2 regions of the Kitasatospora sp. NPDC059462 genome follow, and region 2 is predicted to be linked to the other one. Evidence: predicted binding sites of a transcription regulator. Region 2 holds the regulator's gene; the other holds the start of a gene.
The links. The regulator HspR, encoded in region 2, represses chaperone genes until heat shock. The targets are predictions, from matches to a motif close to TTGAGNNNNNNNNNCTCAA.

Region 1 (7,738 bases), on a different contig from region 2:
GGTACCGGGCTTGTAGTCGGCGAAAAAGTCCCACCAGGCTCGGTCGACCGAGTTCGGGTCCTGGAGGTACTGCTGGTAGATCTCGTCGACGAGCCACTCATTGGGGCCGAAGCCAGTGGAGCTTGCCGAGCTGTTGGGGTGTTCAGGGGACTGTGGCGACACGGCGGCAACCGCCCTCTTCCGCTTCCTTTTGGGATGTTTGGACAGCGGGGATTAAGGCTACGCCTCCGACCAGTGATCGCGCAGTCCCCGGGGGGCAGGCGTCGCCCAGATCACAGTCCTGACCTGCGGTTTGGCTGAAAATGTGCGTTAGAAACACGCATCGGAGGGGAACCGACCGGTTCCGACCACCCGCCAAATATGGTCAAAAGCGGACAAAGGGTGCTTTGGGCCCCGGGCGAAGCTCTGTGTCGGATCTGTGACATTCGTCCGCTTCACCCGGGGCCCGGTCCCGCGCCGGTGCCGCCCGGCCCCGCCCGGCCCCGCGCCGGTCCTCAGCGCGGGCCGGGCAGCCGGACCTCGATCCGGCAGCCGCGGGCGGCCTCGGCGACCTCGATCCGCCCGCCGTGCAGGTCCACCGCCCACCGGGCGATGGCCAGGCCGAGCCCGGTCCCGCCGTCGGCGCCCGGGCCGGACGCGGTCGCGGTGCCGCTGCGGCCGAACCGCTCGAAGACCCTGGTCCGGTCCGCGGCCGGGATGCCGGGACCCTCGTCCTCGACCTCCAGCAGCAGCGAGCCGGGCCCCTCGCCGGGCCGGGCGCGGACCGTCACGGTGCCGCCGGGCGGGGAGTGTTTGCAGGCGTTGTCGACCAGGTTGGCGACCACCTGGTGGAGCCGCTCCGGGTCGGCGACGCCGGTCAGGCCCGCCGGGCTCACCTCCAACGCGAGCCGGACGTCGCCGCGCCGGGAGAACGCCCCGCCCGCCGTCGCGCCGTCCACGGTGACCCCGCGCAGCACGCCGTCCAGGAACTCGCGCACCTCGAAGGGGCGGGCGTCCAGGTCGACCACGCCGTCGTCGATCTTGGAGAGGTCGAGCAGGTGGGTGACCAGCCGGCCCAGCCGTTCGGTCTGTTCCAGCGCGGCACCCAGGGTCGCCGGGTTGGGCTGGACGACGCCGTCGACCACGTTCTCCAGCACGGCGTGCAGCGCGGCGATCGGCGTGCGCAGCTCGTGCGAGACGTTGGCGACCAGTTCGCGGCGGTGCCGGTCGGCCGCCTCCAGGTCGGCCGCCATCTGGTTGAAGGTGGCGGCCAGCTCGCCGATCTCGTCGCGCGAGTTCACCTCGACCCGGCGGCTGTAGTCGCCGGAGGCCATCGCGCGGGCGGCGGCGGTCATGTCGCGCAGCGGGGCGGTCAGCCCGTGCGCGAGGAACTGCATGAAGAGCAGTGAGGCGATCATCGAGAAGATCATGATGATCCGGATCTGGGTCTCGGAGCGGATCGCCACGACCACCATGCCGGTGGCCAGGAAGACCGAGACGATCACCAGGAGGGCGAGTTTGCCCTTGATCGAGCGGACCGGGTCGAGCGGCCGGATGTCGGCCCAGACCCGTCGGGCGGCGCGGGCGGCCAGGGTGGGCGGCCGGCTGCCGTCGAGATCCCCGTTGCGTTGCTGTGGAAAGGTCATTGGTCCCCTGTGATCCCCCGCGTGGGTGCGCACGGCGGTCCGGGACACGGGCCCCCCGGCGGCCCGGTGTCCGAAGGTGTGCCGCTACGCGAGCGGGGCCTCCAGCGCGTATCCGACGCCGTGCACGGTGCGGATCCAGCTGGCGCCGATCTTGCGGCGCAGCGCCTTGACGTGGCTGTCGACGGTGCGGGTGCCGGACGCGTCCGTCCAGTCCCAGACCTCGGCCAGCAGCTGCTCGCGGGTGAGCACGGCGCGCGGCTGGGCGGCCAGGCAGGCGAGCAGGTCGAACTCGGTCGGCGTCAGGTGGACGTCGCCCGCGGCGAGCCGGACCCGGCGCTGCACGTGGTCGATCTCCAGCTCGCCGAAGCGCAGGCTGCCCAGCGCGGGCGTGCGGGCGGCCTGCTGGGCGCGCTCGACGCGGCGCAGCAGCACGTTGACCCGGGCGGCCAGTTCGCGCATGGAGAAGGGCTTGGTCATGTAGTCGTCCGCACCGACGCCGAGGCCGACCAGCAGGTCCGTCTCGTCGTCGCGCGCGGTGAGCATCAGGACCGGTACCGGGCGCTGGGCCTGGATCCGGCGGCACACCTCCAGGCCGTCGAAGCCGGGCAGCATGATGTCGAGGACGACGAGGTCGGGCTGCCAGGTGTGGAAGCCGTCGACGGCGCCCGGGCCGTCGTGGGCCACGGCGACCTTGAAGCCCTCCGCGCCCAGCCGGGCCGCGATGGACTCGGCGATCGTGGGTTCGTCCTCGACCACCAGCACTCTGCGCTGACTGCTCACCGTGCCGCCGGCGTTCTGGTTGTCCTGCTGAATTTCTGTCACGGTCACGCCACCGCCCCCAGGGCTGCGGGCCGGCCATCTGTGGGGATGGCGAAGGCTCCGCTCGTAGTCTTGTTCCGTCGTGGACTGTGCCGGGTCCGCCGTCCCGTCGCGTGTGCGGGGTCGGCGAGCGTGCGCCGCTCACTTCTCCCGCGCACCTCGCAGCGTACGGACAGCGGGTGATTCCCGGCAGGTGGACCGGACATTTCCGGCCCGGGGGCCGGCTTGCCGGGCCGGCCGTCGGGCCCACCGGGAAGTGGGCACGGGCCGATACCTTACCCGGCGTTTTTTCACTCCGTAACGGTACGTATGCACATCGGTCGGCACCAAGCCGCCGGTCAGCGGGGACGGGCGTGCGTATAAGGGGAGAAGGTCTGGACCAATTCGGCCGGCCCGCGGAGCCGCCGCGTCCAGCGTTCTCCCAGCCGGCTCCCAGCGGCCGGCCGTACCGTGGCCACGACAAATCGCGGGAGCGGGATTTCCGGTGGGCGCCGGTACGTTGGACACGCGCGGGGGCGACGGCTGCGGGTGGTGGAGCGGAGGCGGCATGACGGAGCGGCAGGTGTGCGCCGGGCGCGGCGGGCCGCCGTACGGGATGCTCCGGCGCGGGCTGCGGGCCGGAGCGGTCGAGTGGGCGCTGGCCCGGGTGCCGACCCCCCGGAGCACCCCCTTCGCGGTCGGCTACCTCGCCGTGGTCGGCGCCACCACCACCTTCGCCCAGCTGGCCGACCCCGACCTCGTGCGCCGGCTCCAGGAGGCGTCCAGCTCCGACGGTCACAACCTGTTGCAGCACCCGCTGCGGGCGCTGCTGCTCAGCGGCTTCTGGGTGGCCGGCCCGGACTGGGTGCCCTACCTGTGGGCCTTCGCCCTCACCGTCGCGCCGCTGGAGCGCCGGGTCGGCCCGGTCCGGGCGGCTGCCGTGTTCGCCGCCGGGCACATCGGCGCCACCCTGCTCTCCCAGGGCGTGGTGATCGTCGGGGTGGAGTCCGGGCGGCTGGAGCCGGCCGCGATGGACTACCTGGACATCGGTGTCAGCTACGGCGTGCTGGCCAGCCTCGGCGCGCTGGCCGGGCTGCTGCGGCCGGCCGGGCGGGTGGCCGTGCTGGCCCTGGCCACGGGGCTGATCGCCGAGCAGATCGCCGGCGACCGGGACCTCGTGACCGGGGTGGGCCATCCGGCGGCGCTGCTGGCCGGGGTGGCGCTGTGGCGGTGGCTGCGCCGCTGGGACGGGAGCCGGCCGCACCGCAGCCGGCTCGGGGCGCCGTCCGCGCGCCCCCGGTCCGCCGCCGCGCCCGCGTCCGCGCCCGGCCGGTCCGTGGTGCTGGACCGCTTCTGAGTCGGTCCCGCCGGGGTTCTTGACGGGACGGCCGGCGGTCCTGCTCCGTTCGCTCACGGCGAACAGGGGTCGGGGAACATCCGCAGCCCGCGCAGCCTTAGTCAGGTCGACTCAAGTTCGCTGACTGGGGAGAGATCATGGCATCGACGTCCACTCCGCTCACCCTGCCCGTGCTGCCGCTCGACGACGAGGTCGTCCTGCCGGGCATGGTCGTTCCGCTGGACCTGAAGGACACCGAGGTCCGCGCCGCCGTCGAGGCCGCGCGCGCCGCCGCCGGCGGCAGCACCGGAAAGCCCCAGGTCCTGCTGGTCCCGCGGGTGGACGGTTCCTACGCGGCGGCCGGCACCCTCGCCACCGTCGAGCAGGTCGGCCGGCTGGCCGACGGCGACCCGGCCGCGCTGGTCCGCGCGGTGCGCCGGGTGCGGATCGGCGTCGGCACCACCGGTCCCGGCGCCGCGCTCTGGGTGGAGACCACGCCGTTCCGCGAGTCCTCGGTCGGCACCCCGGTGGCCGGGCGCGCCGCCGAGCTGGTCCGGGAGTACAAGAGCCTGTCCACCCAGTGGCTGCGCAAGCGCGGCGCCTGGCAGATCGTCGACCGGGTGGCCGCGATCGAGGGCGTCGGCGAGCTCGCCGACAACATCGGCTACGCCTCCTTCGTCACCGCCGAGCAGAAGCTGAAGGTGCTGCTGGAGGCCGACCAGGTCGCGCGACTGGAGTACGCGCTCGGCCTGCTCCGCGACCACCTCGCCGAGGAGGAGGTCAACGACACCATCCGCAAGGACGTCGAGGAGGGCGTCGCCAAGCAGCAGAAGGAGTTCCTGCTCCGCCGCCAGCTGGAGGCCGTCCGCAAGGAACTGGCCGAGCTGAACGGCGACCCGGCCGACGAGGAGGGCGACTACCGCGCCCGGGTCGAGGCCGCCGACCTGCCCGAGAAGGTCCGCGAGGCCGCGCTCAAGGAGGTCGACAAGCTGGAGCGCTCCAGCGACCAGTCGCCCGAGGGCTCGTGGATCCGCACCTGGCTGGACACCGTCCTGGAACTGCCCTGGAACGAGCGCACCGAGGACTCCTACGACATCGCCGGAGCCCGCGCGGTGCTGGACGCCGACCACGCCGGGCTGGCCGACGTGAAGGAGCGCATCGTCGAGTACCTGGCCGTCCGCAAGCGCCGGGCCGACCAGGGGCTCGGGCTGGTCGGCGGCCGCCGGGGCGGCGCGGTGCTGGCGCTGGTCGGCCCGCCCGGCGTCGGCAAGACCTCGCTCGGCGAGTCGGTGGCCCGCGCCATGGGCCGCAGCTTCGTCCGGGTCGCGCTCGGCGGCGTCCGGGACGAGGCGGAGATCCGCGGCCACCGGCGCACCTACGTCGGCGCGCTGCCCGGCCGGCTGGTCCGGGCGATCAAGGAGGCCGGCTCGATGAACCCGGTCGTCCTGCTCGACGAGATCGACAAGGTCGGCTCCGACTACCGGGGCGACCCGGCGGCCGCCCTGCTGGAGGTGCTCGACCCGGCGCAGAACCACACCTTCCGCGACCACTACCTGGAGGTCGAGCTGGACCTCTCCGACGTGGTCTTCCTCGCCACCGCCAACGTGCTGGAGGCCATCCCCGAGCCGCTGCTCGACCGGATGGAGCTGGTCAGGCTGGACGGCTACACCGAGGACGAGAAGGTCGTCATCGCCCGGGACCACCTGCTCCCGCGCCAGCTGGAGAGGGCCGGGCTGGCGGAGGGGGAGGTCACGGTCGACGAGCCGGCGCTGCGCCGGCTGGCCGGGGAGTACACCCGCGAGGCCGGCGTCCGCAACCTCGAACGGGCCGTCTCCCGGGTGCTGCGCAAGGTCGCCGCGCAGACCGAGCTGGGCGAGCGCGAGCTGCCCGCCGCGATCGGCGCCGACGACCTGCGGGCCCTGATCGGCCGGCCGCACCACGTCCCGGAGGCGGCCCAGGAGCCCGCCGAGCGGCGCACCGCGGTGCCCGGCGTGGCCACCGGGCTGGCGGTCACCGGGGCCGGCGGCGACGTCCTCTACATCGAGGCCTCGCTCGCCGACGCCGAGACCGGCGGCACCGGGCTGACCCTGACCGGCCAGCTGGGCGACGTCATGAAGGAGTCCGCGCACATCGCGCTCTCCTACCTGCGCTCGCGCGGCGCCGAGCTGGAGCTGCCGGTCACCTCGCTGCGCGACCGCGGCGTGCATCTGCACATCCCGGCCGGGGCCATCCCCAAGGACGGGCCGAGCGCCGGCATCACCATGACCACGGCGCTGGCCTCGCTGCTCTCCGGGCGCAAGGTGCGCACCGACGTGGCGATGACCGGGGAGGTGTCGCTGACCGGGCGGGTGCTGCCGATCGGCGGGGTGAAGCAGAAGCTGCTCGCCGCCGACCGGGCCGGGATCACCACGGTGATCATCCCCAAGCGGAACGAGCCCGACCTCGACGACCTGCCCGCGGAGGTGCTGGAGCGGCTGACCGTCCACCCGGTCGCCGACGTCCGGGAGGTGCTGGAGCTGGCCCTGGAGCCGGCCGGCGTGCTGGTGGCGGCCTGACGCCCCCGGCGCCGCGCCACCCCCGCGGCCCGTCCCGTCCGGCGCTCCGCCTGGACGGGACGGGCCGCGGGGTGCGTGCCAGACTGCGAGAGTGCCGTCCTTGACCCAGCGCACGCTGGCCCGGGTGCCGGAGCGGGTACGACCGCTCCTGGTCCGGCACCGGCAGCTGGTGAAGTTCCTGCTGGTCGGCAGCGGCTGCTTCGCGCTGACGCTGCTGATGAACTACGCGCTGCGGCTGACCGTGCTGGAGCACAAGCCGGTGGTGGCGCTCACCGTGGCGACGGTGGCCGGCACCGCCGTCTCCTACGTGCTCAACCGGCGGTGGAGCTTCCGCTCCTCCTGGCGGCGGCGCGAACCCCTGCTGTTCCTGCTGGTGAGCGCCCTCGCCATCGCCGTCAACGTGCTGCCGCTGATCGTCTCGCGCTACCTGCTCGACCTGCGCGAGCCGTCGGTCGGCCCGGTCACCCAGGAGCTCGCCGACTTCCTGAGCGGGATGGTGCTGGGCACCTTCGCGGCGATGCTGTTCCGCTTCTGGGCCATGCGGCGCTGGGTCTTCACCCGGGTGGAGCAGTCCCTGGTGGCCGCCGGCGCGGCGGGCCCCGACGGCTGGGGCGTCCTCGGCGCGCCCGTGACGTCGGCGGAGGCCGGGGCGGGTGAGGGCGATGCGTGAACCGGAGGCCCTGCGGGGCGGCGGCCCGGCCAGCCAGCAGGGCATGCGCCGGTCCAATCTGGCGCTGGTGCTGCGGGTCATCACCCGCGCCCCGCGCTCGCGCGCCGAGGTGGCCGCCGAGACCGGGCTGACCAGGGCCGCCGTCTCCTCGCTGGCCGAGGAGCTGATCGCGGCCGGACTGGTGGCCGAGGAGGGCCCGGCCGCTCCCAGCGGCAAGGTCGGCCGGCCCGGCACCGCGCTCGGGCTCAACCGGGACGGCCCGGCCGGACTGGGCGCCGAGATCGGGGTGGAGCACCTGGGCGCCTGCGCGGTCGACCTGCGCGGCGAGGTCCGCGCCTGGCGCCGCCAGGAGATCCGCAACCGGGGCCGGCAGCCCGCCGCCGTGATGGCCGACCTCGCCGAACTGCTCCGCCGGGCCGCCGCCGACGCCGCACTGCGCCCGGCCGGGCTGGCGCTGGCCGTGCCCGGACTGGTCGGCGCCGACGGCGCGCTGCTCCAGCGGGCGGCCAACCTGGGCTGGCGGGACGTCGCGGCCGCCGCCGAACTGCGGCTCGCGCTGCGCGCCGCCAACGCCGGGGAACTGGCCGAGCTCCCGCTGCGGGCCGACAACGAGGCCAACCTCGGCGGCCTGGCCGAGCTCTGGCTGGGCGGCGGGCCGGAGCACTTCCTGCACGTCTCCGCGGAGGCCGGGATCGGCTCGGCGATCGTCGTCGACGGCCGGCTGCTGCGCGGCGCGCGCGGCTACGCGGGCGAG
Region 2 (21,873 bases):
GCGGGTGACCCCGGCCGCCGCCGCGCGGGCCAGCTGGTGCGCGATGAACGGGACGCCTGCCACGGGCAGCATGGGCTTGGGGGTGTGGGTGGTCAGCGGACGCAGTCGCGTGCCCTTACCACCGACCAGCATGATCGCCTCGGTCATGGTCTGCGCTGTTCCCCTTGTGGTCTCTGCGGCCCGGCCCGGCGGGCCGATACCTCCGTCGGTCTGCTGTACGCCGTTCCGGGGGCCGGAACGGATCGACCGGCGCGCGGCCGGTCCGGCGCCTACTGTATTTCCTCCCGACGGCCGGACCCCCCGCCGCCCCGGCGCCCGACCTGCGCTCCACCGCCCGCGCGACGGCCCCGCGGAGCCGAAAAGCCCGGCCCGGGCGGGCGCCGGCGGCACCTCGCCCGGGCCGGGCGGTTGTAGCAGAACTGTCGAACTACCGGGCTCCCCCGGGGCGTCGGCGGCCGGTCGGTCAGGCGTCGACGGTCTGCGGCTCCTCGGCCCCGGCCGGCGGGACCGCCTTGACCGAGTCGAGCAGCAGCTGGGCGACGTCGACGACCTTCAGGTGCTCCTTCGCCGCGCCCTCGTTCTTCTTGCCGTTGACCGAGTCGGAGAGCATGACCAGGCAGAACGGGCAGGCGGTGGAGACGATGTCCGGGTCGAGGGACAGCGCCTCGTCGACGCGCTCGGTGTTGATCCGCTTGCCGATGCGCTCCTCCATCCACATCCGCGCGCCGCCGGCGCCGCAGCAGAAGCCGCGTTCCTTGTGGCGGTGCATCTCCTGCTGGCGCAGCCCCGGGACCTTGTCCATGATCTCGCGCGGCGGGCTGTAGACCTTGTTGTGGCGGCCCAGGTAGCAGGGGTCGTGGTAGGTGATGAGGCCCTCGACCGGGTTGACCGGCACGAGCTTGCCCTCGTCGATGAGGTGCTGCAGCAGCTGGGTGTGGTGGATGACCTCGAAGTGGCCGCCCAGCTGCGGGTACTCGTTGGCGATGGTGTTGAAGCAGTGCGGGCAGGTCGCCACGATCCGCTTGACCGGGGCGTCCTCCAGCGCCGCGTTCAGGGTCTCGACGTTCTGCGCGCCGAGCATCTGGAAGAGGAACTCGTTGCCCAGGCGGCGGGCGGAGTCACCGGTGCAGGACTCCTCCTTGCCGAGGATCGCGAACCGCACCCCGGCGGTGTGCAGCAGTTCGGCGAAGGCCTTGGTGGTCTTCTTCGCGCGGTCCTCCAGGGCGCCGGCGCAGCCCACCCAGTAGAGGTACTCGACCTCGGCGGGGTCGATGTCCTCGCCGATCACCGGCACCTCGATGCCGGTCTCCTTCTTGAGTTCCTTGACCCAGTCGAGGCGGGCCTTGGTGGCCATGCCCCAGGGGTTGCCCTTGTTCTCCAGGTTCTTGAGCATGGTGCCGGCCTCGGTGGGGAACGAGGACTCGATCATCACCTGGTAGCGGCGCATGTCGACGATGTGGTCGATGTGCTCGATGTCGACGGGGCACTGCTCGACGCAGGCGCCGCAGGTGGTGCAGGACCACAGCACGTCGGGGTCGATGACGCCGTTCTCCTCGGCGGTGCCGACCAGCGGGCGCCCGGCCTCGGCCAGGGCGGCCGCGGGGACGTCCCGCAGCTGCTCGGCGGTGGCCTTCTCGGTGCCCTCCATGTCCTTGCCGCCGCCGGCGAGCAGGTAGGGGGCCTTGCCGAAGGCGTGCTCGCGCAGGCTCATGATCAGCAGCTTCGGGGAGAGCGGCTTGCCGGTGTTCCAGGCCGGGCACTGGGACTGGCAGCGGCCGCACTCGGTGCAGGTGGAGAAGTCGAGGATGCCCTTCCAGGAGAAGTGCTCGACCTGGGAGACGCCGAAGACGGCGTCCTCGGCCGGGTCCTCGAAGTCGATCGGCTCACCGCCGCTGGTCATCGGGCGCAGTTCGCCGAGCGCGGTGGAGCCGTCCTCCTCGCGCTTGAAGTAGATGTTGAAGAAGCCCAGGAAGCGGTGCCAGGCGACGCCCATCGAGGGGTTGACGCCGATGGTGATCGCCCACGCGAAGGAGATGCAGATCTTCAGCATCGCGAAGAGGTAGACCAGGTTCTCCAGGGTGCCGTGGGACAGCCCGCGGAAGGCCGCCACCAGCGGGTAGGAGATCAGGTACGTGGCCTCGTAGGAGCCGACGCCCTCCAGCGCGCCCTCCAGGCCGCGCAGGATCATGATGCACAGGCCGATGCCGAGGATCGTGTACTCGACGTAGAAGGCCTGCCAGGCGATCGAGCCGGCGAAGCGGGACTTGCGGCCTGCCCGGCCGGGCAGGCTCAGCAGCCGGATCACGATCAGCGTCGCGATGCCCAGCGTGGTGAGGGTGCCGACCAGTTCGGTGAACAGCTCGTACGGCAGCCAGCCGCCGAGCACCGGCAGCACGAACTCGGCGTCGAACAGCTGGAAGAAGGCGGTCAGCAGGGTCAGGCCCAGGGTGAAGAAGCCGACCGCGACGAACCAGTGGGCGATGCCGACGATCCCCCAGCGGTTCATCCGGGTGTGGCCGACGAACTCCACGGCCACGGTCTTCACCCGCTGCGCGGGCTGCCCGAAGCGGGTGGCGTCCGGCTGGCCGGTCCGCACCACCCGGTAGATGTACAGCGCCGCACGAGCGGCGAGCGCGGTGCCGACCACGAATGTGACCAGCGAGATGACGATCGCTGCTAGCTGCATCGGCTCTCCGTCTCCTGCGGCTTGCGTGTTACGGGTGTGCAGTTTCTCCAAGGGGAGTGTACTCGTCGGTAACTTCCAGGGCCGACGGCCCGGACATTACCGTTCGCCAACACTTCTCCTGAAGATGCTCAAGGTATGGCGGCAGTCACGCGCGTGCACGTCCGGCACGGCCCGGCCGCCGCCGCTCCGGAGAACGGCTCAGCAAAGTTGAGCGACTCCGACTCATCCCTGTTGACGCCCTCCGCATCCTCGGGCATCCTTGAGCCCGTAAAGCTCAACTCTTCCCTGGAGGTATCTACGATGGCACGCGCGGTCGGCATCGACCTCGGCACGACGAACTCGGTCGTCAGCGTTCTGGAGGGTGGCGAGCCCACCGTCATCACGAACGCCGAGGGCGCGCGGACCACGCCGTCCGTCGTCGCCTTCGCGAAGAACGGCGAGGTGCTCGTCGGCGAGGTGGCCAAGCGCCAGGCGGTCACCAACGTCGACCGCACCATCCGCTCGGTCAAGCGCCACATGGGCACCAGCTGGAAGATCGGGCTGGACGGCAAGGACTTCAACCCCCAGCAGATCAGCGCCTTCGTGCTGCAGAAGCTGAAGCGCGACGCCGAGGCCTACCTGGGCGAGCAGGTCACCGACGCCGTCATCACCGTCCCGGCGTACTTCTCCGACTCCGAGCGCCAGGCCACCAAGGAGGCCGGTGAGATCGCGGGCCTCAACGTCCTGCGCATCGTCAACGAGCCGACCGCGGCCGCCCTGGCCTACGGCCTGGACAAGGACGACCAGACCATCCTGGTCTTCGACCTCGGCGGCGGCACCTTCGACGTCTCCCTGCTGGAGATCGGCGACGGGGTCGTCGAGGTGAAGGCCACCAACGGTGACAACCACCTCGGCGGCGACGACTGGGACCAGAAGATCGTCGACCACCTGGTCAAGGTCTTCCAGGCCGGCCACGGCGTCGACCTGTCCAAGGACAAGATGGCCCTGCAGCGTCTGCGCGAGGCCGCCGAGAAGGCCAAGATCGAGCTGTCCTCGTCCTCCGAGACCTCGATCAACCTGCCCTACATCACGGCCTCCGCCGAGGGCCCGCTGCACCTGGACGAGAAGCTCACCCGCGCCCAGTTCCAGCAGCTCACCTCGGACCTGCTGGAGCGCTGCAAGATCCCGTTCCACAACGTGATCAAGGACGCCGGCATCGCGCTGTCCGAGATCGACCACGTGGTCCTCGTCGGCGGCTCCACCCGCATGCCGGCCGTCGCCGAGCTCGTCCGCGAGCTGACCGGCGGCAAGGACGCCAACAAGGGCGTCAACCCGGACGAGGTCGTCGCCATCGGCGCCGCGCTCCAGGCCGGTGTCCTCAAGGGCGAGGTCAAGGACGTCCTGCTGCTCGACGTCACCCCGCTGTCCCTCGGCATCGAGACCAAGGGCGGCATCATGACCAAGCTGATCGAGCGCAACACCACGATCCCGACCAAGCGCTCGGAGATCTTCACCACGGCCGAGGACAACCAGCCGTCCGTGCAGATCCAGGTCTACCAGGGCGAGCGCGAGATCGCCGCGTACAACAAGAAGCTCGGCATGTTCGAGCTGACCGGCCTGCCGCCGGCCCCCCGCGGCCTGCCCCAGATCGAGGTCACCTTCGACATCGACGCCAACGGCATCATGCACGTCGGCGCCAAGGACCTCGGCACCGGCAAGGAGCAGAAGATGACCGTCACCGGCGGCTCCGCGCTGCCGAAGGACGACATCGAGCGCATGATGCGCGAGGCCGAGCAGTACGCGGAGGAGGACCACAAGCGCCGCGAGGCCGTGGAGACCCGCAACCAGGCCGAGCAGCTCGTCTACTCCACCGAGAAGTTCATCGCCGACAACGCCGACAAGCTGCCGGCCGACGTCAAGACCGAGGTCGAGACCGCCATCGGCGAGCTCAAGGAAGCCCTGAAGGGCGAGGACATCGCGAGGATCCGCGAGGCCTCGGAGAAGGTCTCCACCACCGCCCAGAAGCTCGGCCAGGCGCTGTACGCCAACGCCGACGCCGCCGGTGCGGCCGGTGCGGGCGCGGCCGGTGACGCCGGCGAGGCCGGTGCCAAGGACGACGACGTCGTCGACGCCGAGATCGTGGACGACGAGAAGCCCAAGGGCGGTGCGGCATGACGGAGAAGCCGCAGGGTGCCGAGCCCGGCGACGACTCCGCCGCCGAGGAGGCCGTGATCAAGGCGGCCGAGGAGGCCGCCGCGGCCGGGGCCGAGGGCTCCGGCGCGGAGGAGGTCGCCGCGGCCAAGCGCGAGGCGGCCGAGCGCACCGCCGACCTCCAGCGCCTGCAGGCCGAGTACCAGAACTACCGCAAGCGGGTCGAGCGCGACCGGCTGACGGTCCGCGAGATCGCCGTCTCCAACATCCTGGAGTCGCTGATCCCGGTGCTGGACGACATCGGCCGCGCCCGCGACCACGGCGAGGTGACGGGCGGCTTCAAGTCCGTCGCGGAGTCGCTGGAGACGGTCGTCGCCAAGCTGGGCCTGCAGCAGTTCGGCAAGGAGGGCGAGCCCTTCGACCCGACCATGCACGAGGCGCTGATGCACAGCTACTCCTCGGACGTCACCGAGGACACCTGCGTCCAGATCCTCCAGCCCGGCTACCGGATCGGCGAGCGGATCATCCGCCCGGCGATGGTCGCGGTCGCGGAGCCCCAGCCGGGCACCCAGACCACGTCCGGTCCGGACGCCGACACCGCCAAGGGCGGGGAGAAGAAGGACCAGGCCGACGGTGGCTCGGACAGCTGACCACCGGTGACGGCTGACAACCCTTGCGCTGCGGAGTCGTACGCCGGCCAGTACGGCGGCCGGCTCCGCAGCGCGCTGTCGGCGTGTCCGGGCACGCAGGAGCGTGCCCGGACCGTTGACAGCACTGTGACGATGGACCTCGGGAGGTGGCGCCGGCCATGAGCGGCAAGGACTACGTGGAGAAGGACTACTACAAGGTCCTCGGCGTGCCCAAGGACGCCAGCGCCACGGAGATCAAGAAGACCTACCGCAAGCTGGCGCGCGAGTTCCACCCCGACGCCAACAAGGGCGACACCAAGGCCGAGGAGCGGTTCAAGGACATCTCCGAGGCGTACGACGTCCTCTCCGACGAGAAGCGCCGCAAGGAGTACGACGAGGCCCGCAGCCTCTTCGCCAACGGCGGCTTCCGGCCGGGCGGACCCGGCGGCACCGGCAGCTACAGCTTCGACTTCGGCGACCTCTTCAGCGGCAGCCAGGGCGGCGGCGGCGCCGGCGGCGGGCTGGGCGACGTCTTCGGCGGCCTGTTCAACCGCGGCGGCCGGCAGGCCCAGCCGCGGCGCGGCGCCGACGTCGAGACCGAGGTGACGCTCTCCTTCGAGGAGGCCGTCGACGGTGCCACCGTCCCGCTGCGGATGACCAGCCAGGCCCCCTGCCGGCTCTGCAACGGCACCGGCGCCAAGTCCGGCACCACCCCGCGGGTCTGTCCGACCTGCGTGGGCTCCGGCACGGTCAGCCGCGGTCAGGGCGCCTTCGCGCTCTCCGAGCCCTGCCGGGACTGCCGGGGCCGCGGCATGATCGTCGACGACCCCTGCCCCGACTGCCACGGCAGCGGCCGCGCCAGCTCCGCCCGCACCATGCAGGTCCGGATCCCGGCCGGCGTCCAGGACGCCCAGCGGATCCGCCTCAAGGGCAAGGGTGCCCAGGGCGAGCGCGGCGGCCAGCCCGGCGACCTGTACGTCACCGTCCACGTCGACCCGCACGCCGTGTTCGGGCGCAAGGGCGACAACCTGACGGTGACCGTCCCGGTGACCTTCCCCGAGGCGGCCCTCGGCGGCACCATCGAGGTGCCGACCCTGAACGGCCCGTCGGTGAAGCTCAAGCTGCCCCCCGGCAGCGCCAACGGCCTGACCCTGCGGGCCCGCGGCAAGGGCGCCACCCGCAAGGACGGCACCCGCGGCGACCTGCTGGTCACCATGGAGGTCGTGGTGCCCCAGGCCGTCACCGGCGACGCCCTGACCGCTCTGGAGCAGTACCGCGAGGCGACCGCCTCCGACGACCCGCGAGCCGCCCTCTTCCGAGCGGCGAAGGGAGCGTGACGACCAGATGACCCCCGACGACCCCATCGGCCCCGGCCTCGGCGACGGTCTTCCCGGTGGCGGCGGCGCCCGCCGCACCACCCGCCGGACCGCCCCGCAGCCCCAGTACGTGCTCACCGAGGAGACCCCGGTCTACGTGATCTCGGTGGCCGCCGAGCTCTCCGGCCTGCACCCGCAGACCCTCCGCCAGTACGACCGGCTCGGCCTGGTCAGCCCCGACCGCACCGCCGGACGCGGCCGCCGCTACTCCGCGCGCGACATCCAGCAGCTGCGCGAGGTCCAGCGGCTCTCCCAGGACGAGGGCATCAACCTGGCCGGCATCAAGCGGATCATCGAGCTGGAGAACCAGGTCGCCGCCCTGCAGTCCCGGATCGCCGAACTGGCCGACTCCCTGGAGGGCGCGGCCACCGCGCTCCAGCAGCGCGAGGCCACCATCCACGCCTCCTACCGGCGCGACCTCGTCCCCTACCAGCCCCCGACCCCGCACTCCAGCGCGCTCGTCGTCTGGCGCCCCAAGCGCTGACCGCCGTCGCGCGCTCGCGCACCACCGCCGGTACCCGCCGTACAGCGGGTACCGGCAGTATCGTTCCAGTGCGAAGGTTCAGGAAGCGGGGAACCGGCTCGAACACCACGCAGCAGTCGGCACGGGGGCACGCGGCGCCTAGGATGCCCAGGGCGGACCAGGTCCGCGCAGTCCACCCGGTCCAGCCAACGGCGAGGAGCCGCAGATGAGTGCCGGACACAGGTCTGGAGCCACCCACGAGGGTGTGCTGTCTCCGGAGGCCCGCAGCCTGTACCAGAAGGCCCTGCGGCACGACGGGCCGCTGACGGACGACCAGGGCTGTCCGCTGTCGCCCGAATCCGACCACGAACCGCTCCAGGAGTTGCTGCGGCTCGGTCTCCTCAATCCGGAAGTGGGCCCGCCGGGAACCTTCGCGGTGAAAGACCCCCGGCAGCTCGCCGAATCGGCCTCGAACAATCTCCAGATGGAGGCCGCCGATCTGCTCCGCCGGTCGATTTCGCTGCACGCGACGCTGCAGGAACTCGGCCTCGAATACCAGGCGCACACCACCGGACCGGAACCCGGCGGATCAATTGAGTACGTCCAGGGCCGCGGCACCATAAACCAGCTCCTGGAAACGCTGCTGGAGAACGCCTCGCGCGAGATGCTGACCGCACAGCCCGGCGGCGGGCGGGCGGCCGACGCATTGCGGATCGCCATCGACCGGGACATGAGATTCGTGCAGCGCGGCGGCACCATCCGGACCATTTACCAACCGGGTGCGCGCTATTCCAATCCGACGGTCGACTACGTACGGGAGATCACCCAGGCCGGCTGCCAGGTGAGGACCCTCGACGAGGCGTTCGCCAAGCTCATCGTGCTCGACCGCAAGGTGGCCGTGGTCACCGTCGGGGGCGAGGAGAATCGCGACCGCGCGGCCTTCATCCGGGACGAGGCGGTGATCAGCTACATCGTGCACGTGTTCAGCAGCCAGTGGGAGCGGGCCATTCCCTTCTCCGGCTCGCACGAGATCCCCCGCCAGGTGGTTTCGAGCATGCGTCAGCAAATCATCCGGATGATGCTCCAGGGGGCCGGCCACAGAACGATCGCGCGCCGGCTCGGACTGAGCGAGCGCACGCTGGCCCGGCACATCGCCGAACTCCGCGAGGAACACGAGGTCGAGACGCTCTTCCAGCTCGGCTGGAAACTCGCCCGGCAACAAGAAGGACCGATGCTGCCCGATGCATCGGTCCTTCCCCTTGACTGGCAAAAGTCCTACCAGTGACTGTCCATGTCGAGCATGGCAACCTGCTGGCGGTCGGCCCCCCAATGGGAGTCATCAGCGGTGGCCGAGCCCACTCCAATGAGCATTGCGATGCCCAGGAGGAATGCAGAGACAGCAATACGGCGCGCCTTCAGCACAACATCACTCCTTTCACGACAACTTACTGCGAGCATCGACTCATCGGGCGACGGTCGCACTAATGCGACCATATGATGACCCATAGAGGGCCGACATGTCACGCCCCAGTACACCCGCAGAGCGTTGCGAGGGCTGGCAGGAGCACGTCGACGACGTCTACTCTCACCCCGAACAAGCTCGCCTGATGTGAGCACAACCAACGTACGCGCCGGTCAGGCCCGGCGGTGTGTCATCTGACTGCCTGGCAGTCAGATGCCAGCACGACTCTGTGGACGCCAAGACCCGTCTCATTGGACGATCAACCCGCCCGTCGCAATAACAAACGTTGATTGTTCAGGCAGGACGGAACAGCACCTCCGAGCAGCGGTGCCATGTCTGCTCGCCTGACCACCACTTCCCCGGAGTCGTCATGAGCGAGCCCTATCTGCGCGACCTCCCCGCACAGGCCCATGAGGGCCGGCGCGCACGCGTGTTCCTGGCCGCGCCGCTGATGCGGTTGACCGGGCCGGCGGACAGTGTGGTGACCCTCGCCAGCCGGACGCGGCTGACGACGCTTCGCACCACCCTCCTCCGCAGCGGCGCCGCCGTGTACAGCGCCCACCACAGTGACGCCTGGACCGTCGCCGGGCGCGCCCCCGAGCCCCGGGTGCCGTCGGACTTCCGCGCGCTGCAGTCCGCGGACCTCGTCTTCGCCTACGTCGGCGCGCCGCTGTCGGCCGGCGTCAGCCTGGAGCTGGGCTGGGCGTCGGCGCTGCGCAAGCCGATCGTCCTGCTCGTCGACGAGGCCATCACCCACAACCCGCTGATCGCCACCATCGAGCAGGTCGCCCCCGTCCTGCCGCTGGTCTTCGACGACACCTGGTCCCAGGAGGCCCTCCACCACACCGTGGAGACCGCCCTCGACTGGGCCGGCATGGCGCTCTCGCTGCGCGAGGGCTTCTGGACCGCCCCCGGCGAGCAGTTCACCGTCCCCCGGCAGCAGCCCCCCGCCGTCGGCCCGGCCGGCTACTGGCCCACCGGCGCGGCCACCGGCTGACCGCCGCTCAGTCATCGCGGCAGCCCCGCATCCGCCATCCGAGCTGGAACAGCGTCCGGGCGCCGTGGCGCTCGCGCAGGCGGGAGATGTGGGCGGCCACGGAGCGTTCGCTCAGGCCGATCCGGGCGGCGATGGCCCGCTGGGTGAAGCCGCGGGAGAGGAGGCGCCCGATCCGGACGGCCACCGGGTGCGGAACGGCGGCCGACCAGTCGGTGACGGTGGCGCGGCACCAGTCGCGCTCGAAGGTGGCGACCAGCGCGTCCACCGTGGCCCGGTCGGTGATGAACGCGGCGGCGCTGTGGTCGGCCCGCGCGGAGACCACCGCCGTGGTCCGGTCGACGATGATCATCCGGTCGAAGGGCTCGTCCAGCAGGCGGATCTGCGAGCCGTGCGGGACGACCGCGTTCGCGTACTCGATCACCTCGGGCTGACGGCGCACCACGGGCTGGTAGATGGTCCGGATCCGCCGCCCGGTCATCAGCAGCGGGACGTCCTGGGTGACCGACAGTTCGAGGGTGGCCCGCCGGCGGGTCCCCGGCTGGGCCGTCAGCAGCTCCTCCCGGCACTCCGCGACCAGCAGGGCGAGCCGGTGCCGGATGGCCTCCGGGCCCTCGACGCAGGGCGACAGCGGGGCCGGCTGGCGGGTGGCGTCGAAGGTGGCGCTCAGCGGCGCCAGGGTGCCGGGCAGCTGCTCGGCGCGCACCAGCAGCCTGGTCGCCTCGGTGCGCAGCTCGGCGGCCCGGCGGTCCCCGGCCGTGCGCGGGCTGACGGCGGTGTACCCGCCCGCGGTGCGTTCGAGCAGACCGCGGGCGACCAGACCGGCCAGCGCGACCGGGTCGGCGGCGGACGACGCGGTGAGCCGGCCGCCGTTGGCCAGCGCGGTCAGGTAGAGGCCGTGCTCCGCGGCGGTGGGCTCATCCGTCATCACGGCCGCCGCGCATCAGCCAGCCGAGCTGGAAGAGGGTCTGGGCGCCGTAGCGGTCGCGCAGCCGGGAGATGTGGGCGGCCACCGTGCGCTCGCTCAGGCCGAGGCGGGTGGCGACGGCGCGCTGGGTCAGGCCGCGGGCGAGCAGCCGGCCGACCCGGTCGGGCGCGTTGTGGGCGGGCCCCTGGCTGAGCACGGCGGACCAGTCGGTGGCGTCGGCCCGGGACCAGTCGCGCTCGAAGGCGTTGACGATGAAGGCGATCGCGGCCGGGTCGCTGATGAAGGCGGCGGTGCTGTGGTCGTCGCTGGCGGAGATCACCGCGACCGAGCGGTCGAAGATCATCAGCCGCTGGAACGGCTCGTCCAGGATCCGGATCAGCGAGCCGCGCCGGGTGACCTCCTCGGCGTAGGCGAGGGCGGCCGGTTCGGAGATCGCGACGGGCTGGTAGAGGGTGCGCAGCGAGCAGCCGCGCTGGAGGAGCTTGACGTCCTGCTGGATGGCGATCTTGAGCGCGTCGGGCGGGCGGTGGCCGGGCTGGGCGGTGAGGACCTCGGTGCGGCAGTCGGAGACCAGCTGGGAGATCCGGTGCCGGATGTGGATGTGGCCCTCGATGTAGACGGCGCCGCCGGAGCGCTCGGGCGGGCGGGGCATCGCGTCGTAGGCGCGGGTGAGGGCGTCCAGGGCGCCGGGCAGGTTCTCGGCGCGCACCAGCAGGCGGGTGGCCTCGCTGCGCAGTTCCGCGCCGAGGCGGTCGCTGACCGAACGGGGGCTGACGGCGGTGTAGCAGGCGTCCATCGGATTGGTCATCAGCAGGCCGATGGAGACCAGCTGGCGGACGGCGTCCTGGTCCGGGTCGGGGACGTCGGCGATACGGATCCGGCCGCCGTCGGCGAGGATCGCGAGGTAGAGCCGGCGGGCGGCTTCGTCGGGGTCGCCGGCGGACGCGGCGGCGCCCGGCCCGGAGCGGCCCGGCCCGGAGCCGTCCGGGCCGTCCGCCGGGTCCGCCGTCGCCTCGAACGTCACGTCGAACGCTCCCTGCCGGATGCTCTGGGGTATCGGTGCTCCGCGCGCCGCGCGGTCGCCGGTGATGATCAAGGTACTGGGAGCCGGCGGTCCCCCGGGCCCCGGGTGCCGTCGCACGCGGGCCCGGGGGCCGCCGGTGTACGCCGCGGTCCAGCGCTTCCGGCGAGGCGGAGCAGCAACGCCTCGCCGACTCCGGTCCCGGGGGCCATCACCACACATGGCGTCCCGGCCGGCGCTCTCCCCCCCGATATGCAGGCACGTGCGGACGTACCGGTCGCATCCAGTATGAAGAGCAAGTCGCCGTCCTCGGGCTGCGGTTGCCCGGACGACCTGGCGTGGCTCCACCCTCACAGGCGTGACGGCCGGTGAACAAGTGCCACCCTGCTTCATGTTCTCGCAATTGCAGGAACCTGCACGGGCGGTTCGGCGCGGGCTCCCGCGGCCCGTTTGCGCCTTCCGCCAACCCGCAGGTCAGCCGGGTGGGGCGGGGGTTTTCCGACCGTCCGGCCGGTCGGTGGCGGAGCAGCGTGTTCCGGAACCCGGCGCGTCCGGGCACCGCCGGACGCGTTCAGCGGGCCAGCAGCCGGCCGCCGGCCAGGGCGGCGGCGGTGCCGCCCGCCGCGAGCGCCCAGCCGGCCAGCAGCAGGGCGAACAGGGCGGCGGCGAGCCCGGTGAAGCCGGCGAACCCGGTGTGCCGGGCGAGCGCGGACGCCCCGGTGACGCAGGTGCCGACCGGGAAGGTGAAGGCCCACCAGGTCATCGCGAACCCCATCCCGGCCCGCCGGGCGCGCAGGTTGGCCGCGACGGCGAGCAGCAGCCAGAGCATCGCGACGCCCAGCACCGCCACCCCGAACAGCTCGGCGAGGGCGACCGCCACGGGCGCCAGGCCGGGGAACACCGGGCCCGCGGCGTCGGCCAGCTGGTGGACGGCGGTGGTGGACTGGCCGAGCGGGCCGAGCACCAGGAAGAGCGTCGGGGTGAGCGCCAGGGCGGGCAGCTTGCTGTGCACCAGGCCGGTGAGCACCACCGGCAGCAGCGCCAGGGTGGCCAGCAGGCCGATCCCGAACAGCGTCGCGCACCCGTACAGCAGGGTCTGCCGGGCCGCGCCGGCCGGCAGGTGCGGGACGAGCGCCGGGCCGGTGGCGGAGGCGACCAGCGGGGCGACCACGGGCAGCAGCCAGGTCGGGTTGGCGGCGAGCGGGGAGACGGCGTGCCGGGTGATCATCAGGTACGGGATGCCGGCCGCGACGGCGAGCGCGTACAGCGTGCCGGCCGTCCAGAGCACGAGGTCGAGCGCCACGGCCGGGCCGGTACCGATCACCCGGGAGCCGACGGTCAGGGTGCCGAGGCCCACCGAGAGCAGCGCCATCGGCGGGCAGCCGTAGAAGACGGCGGTGGCCGGGTCGTCCAGCAGGTGGGCGCGGGCGGCCGAGCGGTGCCGGGTGAGGTGGACGGCCCGGGCGGCGCCGATCACCAGCAGGCCGGCCAGCCCGAGCGCCCACATCAGCTCGGCGAAGCCGGTCAGCCCGGGCCACCGGACCGGCAGGACGGCCGCGCCGTTGGCCGTGATGGCGGTCCCCATGACCACCGCGTACCAGTTCGGGCCGAGCTGGGCGAGGTCGAAGCGGCGGACGCGGACGGATGCGCGGGGACCGGGGGCGGGGGCGGGGCTGAGCAGGGTGGCCATGGCACCCACCGTCGCCCGGCCCGGGCGGCGGCGGTAGCGCCGCCTGCTCTATGAGGGCATAGCCTGAGTCTATGGCCCTCTCTCCGCGCGTCCCCGAACTCGGTGCGCTGGAGCTGCTGCTCGCGGTGGCCCGGCTCGGCAGCGTCGGCCGGGCGGCCGCCGAACTCGGGGTGAGCCAGCCGACCGCCAGCGCCCGGATCAAGGGCATGGAGCGGCAGATCGGCGTCCCGCTGCTGGAGCGCTCCCCACGCGGCTCCCGGCCCACCGAGGCGGGCCGGCTGGTGGTCGAGTGGGCGCGGCAGGTCGTGGAGGCGGCGCAGGCGCTGGACGCCGGGATCGACGCGCTGCGCGAGCGCCGGGACGCCCGGCTGACCGTGGTGGCCAGTCTGACCGTCGCCGAGTACCTGATGCCGGGCTGGCTGCTGGCCCTGCACGCGGCCAGCCCGGGCACGGCGGTGACGCTGCGCACCGCCAATTCGGCGGACGTGGCGGGCCACGTGCTGGCCGGGGACGCGGACCTCGGCTTCGTCGAGGGGCCGCTGCCCCCGGCCGGGCTGGCGGGCGCGGTGGTGGCGGCCGACCGGCTGGTGGTCGTGGTGGCGCCGGACCATCCGTGGGCACGGCGCCGCGCGCCGCTGTCCGGCCGGGAGCTGGCACAGACCCCGCTGGTGCTGCGCGAACCGGGTTCGGGCACCCGGGAGGTGCTGGAGATGGCACTGGCGCCGTACGGGGGCACCGCGCCGCCGCGGCTGGAGCTGGCCTCCTCGACGGCGCTGAAGGCGGCCGCGATGACCGGGGCCGGACCGGTCTGCCTGAGCGAGCTGGCGGTGGTGGAGGAGCTGGCGACCCGGCGGCTGGTGGCGGTGCGGCTGGTGGCGGAGCTGGACCTGCGGCGGCCGCTGCGGGCGGTCTGGCCGGCCGGGCAGCGGCCGACCGGCCCGGCCCGGGAGCTGCTGGCGCTGACCCGGCGGACGGCCGGCACCCACCAGGCGCGGATGGCGCAGGCCCGGACCCTGCCGCCGAGGACGGCCCGCGAGCCCGCCGCCTCGCCCGAGCGCCCCGCGCTGCGGGTCCGCCCCGACCGTTCATCCAAAAGTTGAGCGGAATAGACTCAACTTAGTGCATGCTGTACACGGCAGACATCACGCACGACGAGGGAGGACCCCCCAGCAGTGGACGCCAGCAAGTTCACCACCAAGACGCAGGACGCCCTGTCCGCCGCGATCCGGCAGGCCGGGGCCGTCGGCAACCCGGACGTCAAGCCGGTGCACATCCTGACCGCCCTGCTGGATCAGCCCGAGGGCATCGCCAGACCGCTGCTGGAGGCGGTCGGCGCGGACGTGTCCCGGATCGACGCCGAGGCCCGCCGCCAGGCCGCCGCGCTGCCCAGCGCCTCCGGCGCCACCGTCGCCGCGCCACAGCTGGCCCGCGACACCCTGGCGGTGCTGACCGAGGCCGACAAGCGCGCCGACGACCTCGACGACCAGTACGTCTCCACCGAGCACCTGCTCGTCGGCCTGGCCGCCGAGGGCGGGGCGGTCGCCGAGCTGCTGGTGCAGCAGGGCGCCACCCCGAAGGCGCTGCTCGCCGCGTTCAAGGACGTCCGGGGCAGCGCCCGGGTCACCTCCCCGGACCCGGAGGGCACCTACAAGGCGCTGGAGAAGTACGGCACCGACCTCACCCAGGCGGCCCGCGACGGCAAGCTCGACCCGGTGATCGGCCGGGACCAGGAGATCCGCCGGGTGGTCCAGGTGCTCTCCCGCCGGACCAAGAACAACCCGGTGCTGATCGGCGAGCCCGGCGTCGGCAAGACCGCCGTGGTCGAGGGCCTGGCCCAGCGGATCGTGGCCGGCGACGTCCCGGAGTCGCTGCGCGGCAAGCGCCTGGTCTCCCTGGACCTCGGCGCGATGGTCGCCGGCGCCAAGTACCGCGGCGAGTTCGAGGAGCGGCTGAAGGCCGTCCTCAACGACATCAAGCAGAGCGACGGCCAGGTCGTCACCTTCATCGACGAGCTGCACACCATGGTCGGCGCGGGCGCCGGCGGCGACTCCGCGATGGACGCCGGCAACATGCTCAAGCCGATGCTGGCCCGCGGCGAGCTGCGGATGGTCGGCGCCACCACCCTGGACGAGTACCGCGAGCGGATCGAGAAGGACCCGGCCCTGGAGCGCCGCTTCCAGCAGGTGCTGGTCGGCGAGCCCAGCGTCGAGGACTCCATCGCCATCCTGCGCGGCCTCAAGGGCCGCTACGAGGCGCACCACAAGGTGCAGATCGCGGACGCCGCCCTGGTCGCCGCGGCCACCCTCTCCCACCGGTACATCACCTCCCGCTTCCTGCCCGACAAGGCGATCGACCTGGTCGACGAGGCGGCCTCCCGGCTGCGGATGGAGATCGACTCCTCCCCGGTCGAGATCGACGAACTCCAGCGCTCCGTCGACCGGTTGCGGATGGAGGAGCTGGCCCTGGAGAAGGAGTCGGACCCGGCCTCGGTCGACCGGCTGGCCAAGCTGCGCCGCGATCTCGCCGACAAGAACGAGCAGTTGAGCGTGCTCACGGCCCGCTGGGAGCAGGAGAAGAAGAGCCTGAACCGGGTCGGCGAGCTCAAGGAGCGGCTGGACGACCTGCACGGCGCGCTCGAACGCGCCCAGCGGGACGGCGACTTCGAGCGCGCGTCCAAGCTGATGTACGCCGAGGTCCCGGCGGCCGAGAAGGAACTCGCCGAGGCCCAGGAACGCGCCGCCGGCGAGGACACCTCCGCCTCGATGGTCAAGGAGGAGGTGGGCCCGGACGACGTGGCCGACGTGGTGGCCTCCTGGACGGGCATCCCGGCCGGCCGGCTGATGGAGGGCGAGAGCGCCAAACTCCTGCGCATGGAGGAGGAGCTGGGCCGACGCCTGATCGGCCAGGCGGAGGCCGTGCAGGCCGTCTCGGACGCGGTGCGGCGCACCCGCTCCGGCATCGCCGACCCGGACCGCCCGACCGGCTCGTTCCTGTTCCTCGGCCCGACCGGCGTCGGCAAGACCGAACTCGCCAAGGCCCTGGCCGACTTCCTCTTCGACGACGAGCGGGCGATGGTCCGCATCGACATGAGCGAGTACGGCGAGAAGCACTCGGTCTCCCGCCTGGTCGGCGCGCCGCCCGGGTACGTCGGCTACGAGGAGGGCGGCCAGCTCACCGAGGCGGTCCGCCGCCGCCCGTACAGCGTGGTGCTGCTGGACGAGGTGGAGAAGGCCCACCCCGAGGTCTTCGACGTCCTGCTCCAGGTGCTCGACGACGGCCGGCTCACCGACGGCCAGGGCCGCACGGTGGACTTCCGCAACGCGATCCTGATCCTCACCTCCAACCTCGGCAGCCAGTTCCTGGTGGACCCGGCCACCCCGGAGGAGCGGAAGAAGGACCTCGTACTGGAGTCGGTGCGGGCCGCCTTCAAGCCGGAGTTCCTCAACCGGCTCGACGACATCGTGGTCTTCGACCCGCTGGGCACCGCCGAGCTGAGCCGGATCGTCGACCTCCAGGTGGCCCGGCTGGGCGACCGGCTGCGCGACCGCCGGCTCAGCCTGCACGTCTCCGAGGCCGCCCGGGACTGGCTGGCGCTCACCGGCTACGACCCGGCGTACGGCGCCCGGCCGCTGCGCCGGCTGGTGCAGTCCGCGATCGGCGACCAGCTGGCCCGGGCGATCCTGGCGGGCCAGGTGCACGACGGCGACACCGTGCTGGTCGAGCGGGACGAGGACGGCGACCGGCTCACCGTCCGTGCCCGCGGGCCGCTGGAGAAGTAGCCGCCCGTCACCACCGGACGATCATGGTCCGGCCCCGGCCGACCCCGGGGCCGGACCATGATCCGGCCATGCCCGGCCCGGTGACGGCCACCCCTGTGAGGCGGGCCCCGGATGAGGCAGGATGGACTCGGAAGGGCGGCCTCTCATTGCCGACCACCACGTGCACTGAGGAAGAGGACCCCATGAGCATCGACCCGTCGTCCATCCCGTCGTTCGGCATGCCCCAGGGTGGCCAGCCCGGAGGCCAGGGCGGGCGTCCGGCCGGCCCGCCGCCGATCATCGTCCCGGACCAGAACCTGGTGGGCCAGCTCCTCGACCAGATGCAGCTCAAGCACGGCGTCGACGAGGAGGGCGACCTCACCGCCCCCTGGGAGGGCTTCCGCGTCTACTACATGTTCCGCGGCGAGCAGAAGGAGCTCTTCGCCGTCCGGGCGTTCTACGACCGCCCGTACCCGCTGGAGAAGAAGGGCGAGATCCTCGACCTGATCGACGAGTGGAACCGCGAGACCCTCTGGCCCAAGGTCTACACCCACACCCACGAGGACGGCGTGGTCCGCCTGATCGGCGAGGCCCAGATGATCGTCGGCACCGGCGTCAACCTGGACTACTTCGTCACCACCACCGCCAACTGGACCCAGGCCGCCGTGGGCTTCGAGCAGTGGATCGTCGAGCGCCTCGGCCTTCAGGACGAGATCGAGGGCGAGGACGGCAAGGGCAAGCCGTCCGAGGGCACCGACGAGAGCTGATCACCGGTCGCGGCCGATCACCGGTCGCCGACCGCCGACCGCGGACCGCCCGGGGGCTCCGGTTTCCCGCTCCGGTTCCTGCTCCGGCTCCTGCTCCGGCTTCCCGCTCCGGCTTCCCGTACGGCCCGCCACCGGCACCCGGTGGCGGGCCGTCGTCGTCCCCGCGGCCGCCCCGGCCGTCACCGGCGGCGACGGTGCCGCCTGAGGTGCCGCAGGAGCAGCAGGCACAGGGCGGCGAGGACGAGCGCCGAGAACCCGACGACCAGCGGGCCCGGGAGGTCCCCCGCACCGGCCGACGCGGTCACCGATCCGGCGCCGCCGGGAGTCCTCGGGAAGGTGACGGTGGCGCGCGTGGTGTGCTCGGCCGGCCCGCTCCCGAGCGTGAGCTCCACGGTCCACGGGCCGTCCGGCAGCCCCGGGTCCAGCGGGACGGTCACCTCCCCGGCGTCGCCCGGGGCCAGGGTGGTGCCCGCCTTGACCGGGAACGGCCCGGCGCGCAGTCCGCCCGGCCCGTCGAGGAGCGAGAGCGCCCCGCCGACGTCCAGCGCGCGGCCGCCCGTGTTGTGGACCCGGGCGTGCACCTCCGCCCGCCCGTCCCGGGCCCTGGCCGGCCACAGCCGCCCGATCGTGAAGTCCGTCGGCGGCTCGCCGCCGGGACCGACGTCGAGGTACATCCGGACCCCGACCCGCCCCACGACCGCCAGCTGGTGCGCGCGGTCCGCGGCGGCCCCGGTCTGGGCCCAGATGACGCCGTAGCGCTCCCCGGCGGAGGCGTTCGCGGGCACCCGGACGGTGGCGCGCACCGGCGCCGTCGCGGAGGGCGCCAGGTCGAGCTCCGTCGTGTCGAGCGACGTCCAGCCGGTCAGCTCGTTGGGGGTGCGCTCGGGGGCGAAGGCGAACTCCCCGTTCGCGACGGCGGCCGCCCCGGCGTAGAGGGTGACGTGCATCGGCGCCGACGACTCGTTGCTGACCTCCACCCGCCGCTCGATGACCGAGCCCGGGGCGAGGTGGTCGACGACGTAGGCCTGCGCCCGGGGATCGTCCCGGCGGTCCTCCGGGGCGTCGAGCAGCCTGATGCCGATGGTCCTCCCCGCAGCGTCCGGCCCCGGGGAGGGCGTCCCCGGTACTCCGTCCGCCGCCGCCGGCAGCACCCCGAGTGCCTGGACGACGGCCAGCACCAGCAGCAGGGCCCAGGAGCGGCGCACGCCCCCGGGCCGCTCGGCGGGCTCGGGCATCTCAGGCAACGGAGTGGGTCAGCGTTCCGGTGTAGATCCCGCCCACGGCGCTGGCGGGCAGGTCGACGGCGACCGTCGGGTTCCAGGTCGCGGTGTTGTCGCCGACGCCGGAGGTCCCGGTGACCACCGTCTGGGCGGAGTTGCTCAGCGTCACGCTGGTCGGGGTGACGGTGATGGTGCCGGTCGTCGTCACCGTCCCGGGCGTGTAGGTGGCCCGGGAGGCGGGCACCGTCGACGGGCCGTTGGTGAAGTCGGTGACCGAGGCCGTCACCGTCCAGGAGGCCGACAGCAGGGCGCGCGCGTCGACCACGTTCACCGGGCCGATCGGCGCGCTGACCGTGGTTCCGGGCGCGCCCGAACCGAGGGCGGCGCTGACCGGCACCGTCATCGTCAGTGCGCCGGAGGTGACGATGAAGGTGAGCGTGGTGCTGGGGTCGTACGCGGCGACGGCCAGGCCCGGCTGGACCATGACGAGGGCGGCGGACGCGGCGGCGACGGCAAGGGTTCGTAAACGCATGATGACTCCCGAAAGCCCCCGAGAGCGGACATTCCGATTGACGTAATGTCAGAGAAACCGGTGCGGCCGGCTCCCGCAAGGCGAAGCCCTCCGCACTGCGCCGGAGGAATGACCGCACCTCGGAGCTTGTCCGCGCCCCACGGCCGACGGAGGATTGGGCCGACCGCAATCTGTGAGGAGCCGTGATGGGTGCGAGGCCGCTGTTGAACCGCCGGCTGGCGGGCATGGGAACGACGATCTTCGCCGAGATGTCCGCCCTGGCCACGGCCACCGGCTCGATCAACCTCGGCCAGGGCTTCCCGGACACCGACGGCCCCGAGCAGGTCCGCGAGGCCGCCGTCCGGGCCCTGCGCGAGGGCCGGGGCAACCAGTACCCGCCCGGCCCCGGCATCCCCGAGCTGCGCACCGCGATCGCCGCGCACCAGCAGCGCCGCTACGGCCTCGGCCTCGACCCGGACACCGAGGTGCTGGTCACCGCCGGCGCCACCGAGGCCATCGCCGCCTCCCTGCTCGCCCTGCTGGAGCCCGGCGACGAGGTCATCGCCCTCGAACCCTTCTACGACTCCTACGCCGCCTGCATCGCCATGGCCGGCGCCGTCCGCGTCCCGCTCACCCTGCGGGCCCCGTCCTTCCGCCCCGACCTCGACGAGCTGCGCTCGCTGATCACCCCGCGCACCCGGCTGCTGCTGATCAACACCCCGCACAACCCCACCGGCCTCGTCCTGACCCCCGACGAGCTCACCGCCATCGCCGCACTCGCCGTCGAGCACGACCTGCTGGTGGTCACCGACGAGGTCTACGAGCACCTCGTCTTCGACGGCGCCCACCACCCGATCGCCGCCCTGCCCGGCATGCGCGAGCGCACCGTCACCATCTCCTCGGCCGGCAAGACCTTCTCCTTCACCGGCTGGAAGGTCGGCTGGGTGACCGCCGCCCCCGAACTGGTCGCCGCCGTCCGCACCGCCAAGCAGTACCTCACCTACGTCAGCGCCGGCCCCTTCCAGTACGCCGTCGCCGAGGCCCTGGACCTGCCCGACGCGTACTTCGACGACTTCCGCGCGGACCTGCGGCACAAGCGCGACCTGCTCGCCGACGGCCTCACCGCCGCCGGCTTCCGGGTCTTCCAGCCGCAGGGCACCTACTTCATCACCACCGACATCACCCCCCTCGGCGAGAAGGACGGCATCGCCTTCTGCCGCTCCCTCCCGGAACGCTGCGGCGTCGTCGCCATCCCCAACGCCGTCTTCTACGACGACCCCGAGGCCGGCCGGCCACTGGTGCGGTTCACCTTCTGCAAGCGGACCGCCGTCCTGGAGGAGGCCGTCGAACGGCTGTCCCGACTCTGAGCCCCACCAGACGGATCAGATGGCCAGGTGGGCGCGGGCGAGGTCACGCACCCGGTCCACCGCCCCCGGGGCCAGCCGGGCCAGCAGCGGCAGCGCGTGCGGCCAGCCGTCGTCCTCCAGTACCTCGCCCGTCAGCTGCCGGGCCCCCACCTCGTCCGGCGGCACGGCGGGGCCGAACGCCAGGGCCAGCGCCCGCACCCGGCGGGTGGCCCGCTCCGCGGCCGACAGCGCGTCCTGCGGCGGGTCCGCCGGGCCCGGCACGGCCTCGGCGACCGCGCCGCCCGGGGCGAGCAGGACCGGGAGACGGATCAGCTGCCCGGCGACGGCGGCGAGCACCGCCGCGCGCCGCTCCGGTGAGCGCGCCCGATCCGCCGTCCGGCGGGCCTCGTCGAGGTCGCCGCGCAGGGTGTGGAGGACGGCGAGCCCGCCGAGCGGCAGCTGCCCCGGCTCGTTGGCGGCGGTCTGTTCGGCCAGGACGGCCAGGTGCGTACGGAGGTCGGCCCGCCGGTCCGCGGCGCGCAGCACGGCGTCCACCAGCACCGTGTCGAAGTCCCACGCCTGCGGGGCGTGCTCGGTGTAGCGACCGGCCTCGTGCAGAGCCGCCCGCAGCGGTCCCGACTCGGTGCACGGCACGGCGAGCAGCAGTTCCGCCAGCTCCGGCAGCGGTGAGCCCGACCGGCCGGGGAGGCCGGCGCGTCCGGCCGACCCGCGCCGCTGCTCCCCGGCGAGGCCGGCGGCGGCCTGCGGATCGTGCCCGGACGCCCCGACCGCGACGGCGGCCAGGGTCTGCCGGACCTGTCGGCCCCGCTGTCGCCCGGCCACCTGTCGCGCTTCCTCGACCAGGCCCGCGTGGGCCAGTGCCTGCGCGACC

Region 1: the regulator HspR is predicted to act here: its motif matches at 3,877-3,895, upstream of lon (endopeptidase La).

Annotation. Positions count from the first base shown of each region.
Region 1 covers NZ_JBHYUU010000265.1:180-7,917, forward strand. The annotation lists partial or broken gene ACFXAM_RS36030 (hypothetical protein) at 1-162, opposite strand, end outside; gene ACFXAM_RS36035 (sensor histidine kinase) at 495-1,625, opposite strand; gene ACFXAM_RS36040 (response regulator transcription factor) at 1,710-2,447, opposite strand; gene ACFXAM_RS36045 (rhomboid-like protein) at 2,992-3,780, shown strand; gene lon (endopeptidase La) at 3,918-6,314, shown strand; gene ACFXAM_RS36055 (GtrA family protein) at 6,406-6,984, shown strand; gene ACFXAM_RS36060 (ROK family protein) at 6,977-7,738, shown strand, end outside.
Region 2 covers NZ_JBHYUU010000032.1:24,134-46,006, forward strand. The annotation lists partial or broken gene ACFXAM_RS11835 (sugar phosphate nucleotidyltransferase) at 1-147, opposite strand, end outside; gene ACFXAM_RS11840 ((Fe-S)-binding protein) at 464-2,686, opposite strand; gene dnaK (molecular chaperone DnaK) at 2,987-4,840, shown strand; gene grpE (nucleotide exchange factor GrpE) at 4,837-5,466, shown strand; gene dnaJ (molecular chaperone DnaJ) at 5,625-6,782, shown strand; gene ACFXAM_RS11860 (heat shock protein transcriptional repressor HspR) at 6,790-7,305, shown strand; gene ACFXAM_RS11865 (helix-turn-helix domain-containing protein) at 7,511-8,569, shown strand; gene ACFXAM_RS11870 (hypothetical protein) at 8,560-8,706, opposite strand; gene ACFXAM_RS11875 (hypothetical protein) at 9,117-9,743, shown strand; gene ACFXAM_RS11880 (LuxR family transcriptional regulator) at 9,751-10,668, opposite strand; gene ACFXAM_RS11885 (LuxR C-terminal-related transcriptional regulator) at 10,658-11,692, opposite strand; gene ACFXAM_RS11890 (TDT family transporter) at 12,261-13,379, opposite strand; gene ACFXAM_RS11895 (LysR family transcriptional regulator) at 13,451-14,479, shown strand; gene clpB (ATP-dependent chaperone ClpB) at 14,552-17,158, shown strand; gene ACFXAM_RS11905 (YbjN domain-containing protein) at 17,341-17,904, shown strand; gene ACFXAM_RS11910 (peptidase) at 18,084-19,139, opposite strand; gene ACFXAM_RS11915 (hypothetical protein) at 19,141-19,656, opposite strand; gene ACFXAM_RS11920 (pyridoxal phosphate-dependent aminotransferase) at 19,842-21,002, shown strand; gene ACFXAM_RS11925 (hypothetical protein) at 21,018-21,873, opposite strand, start outside.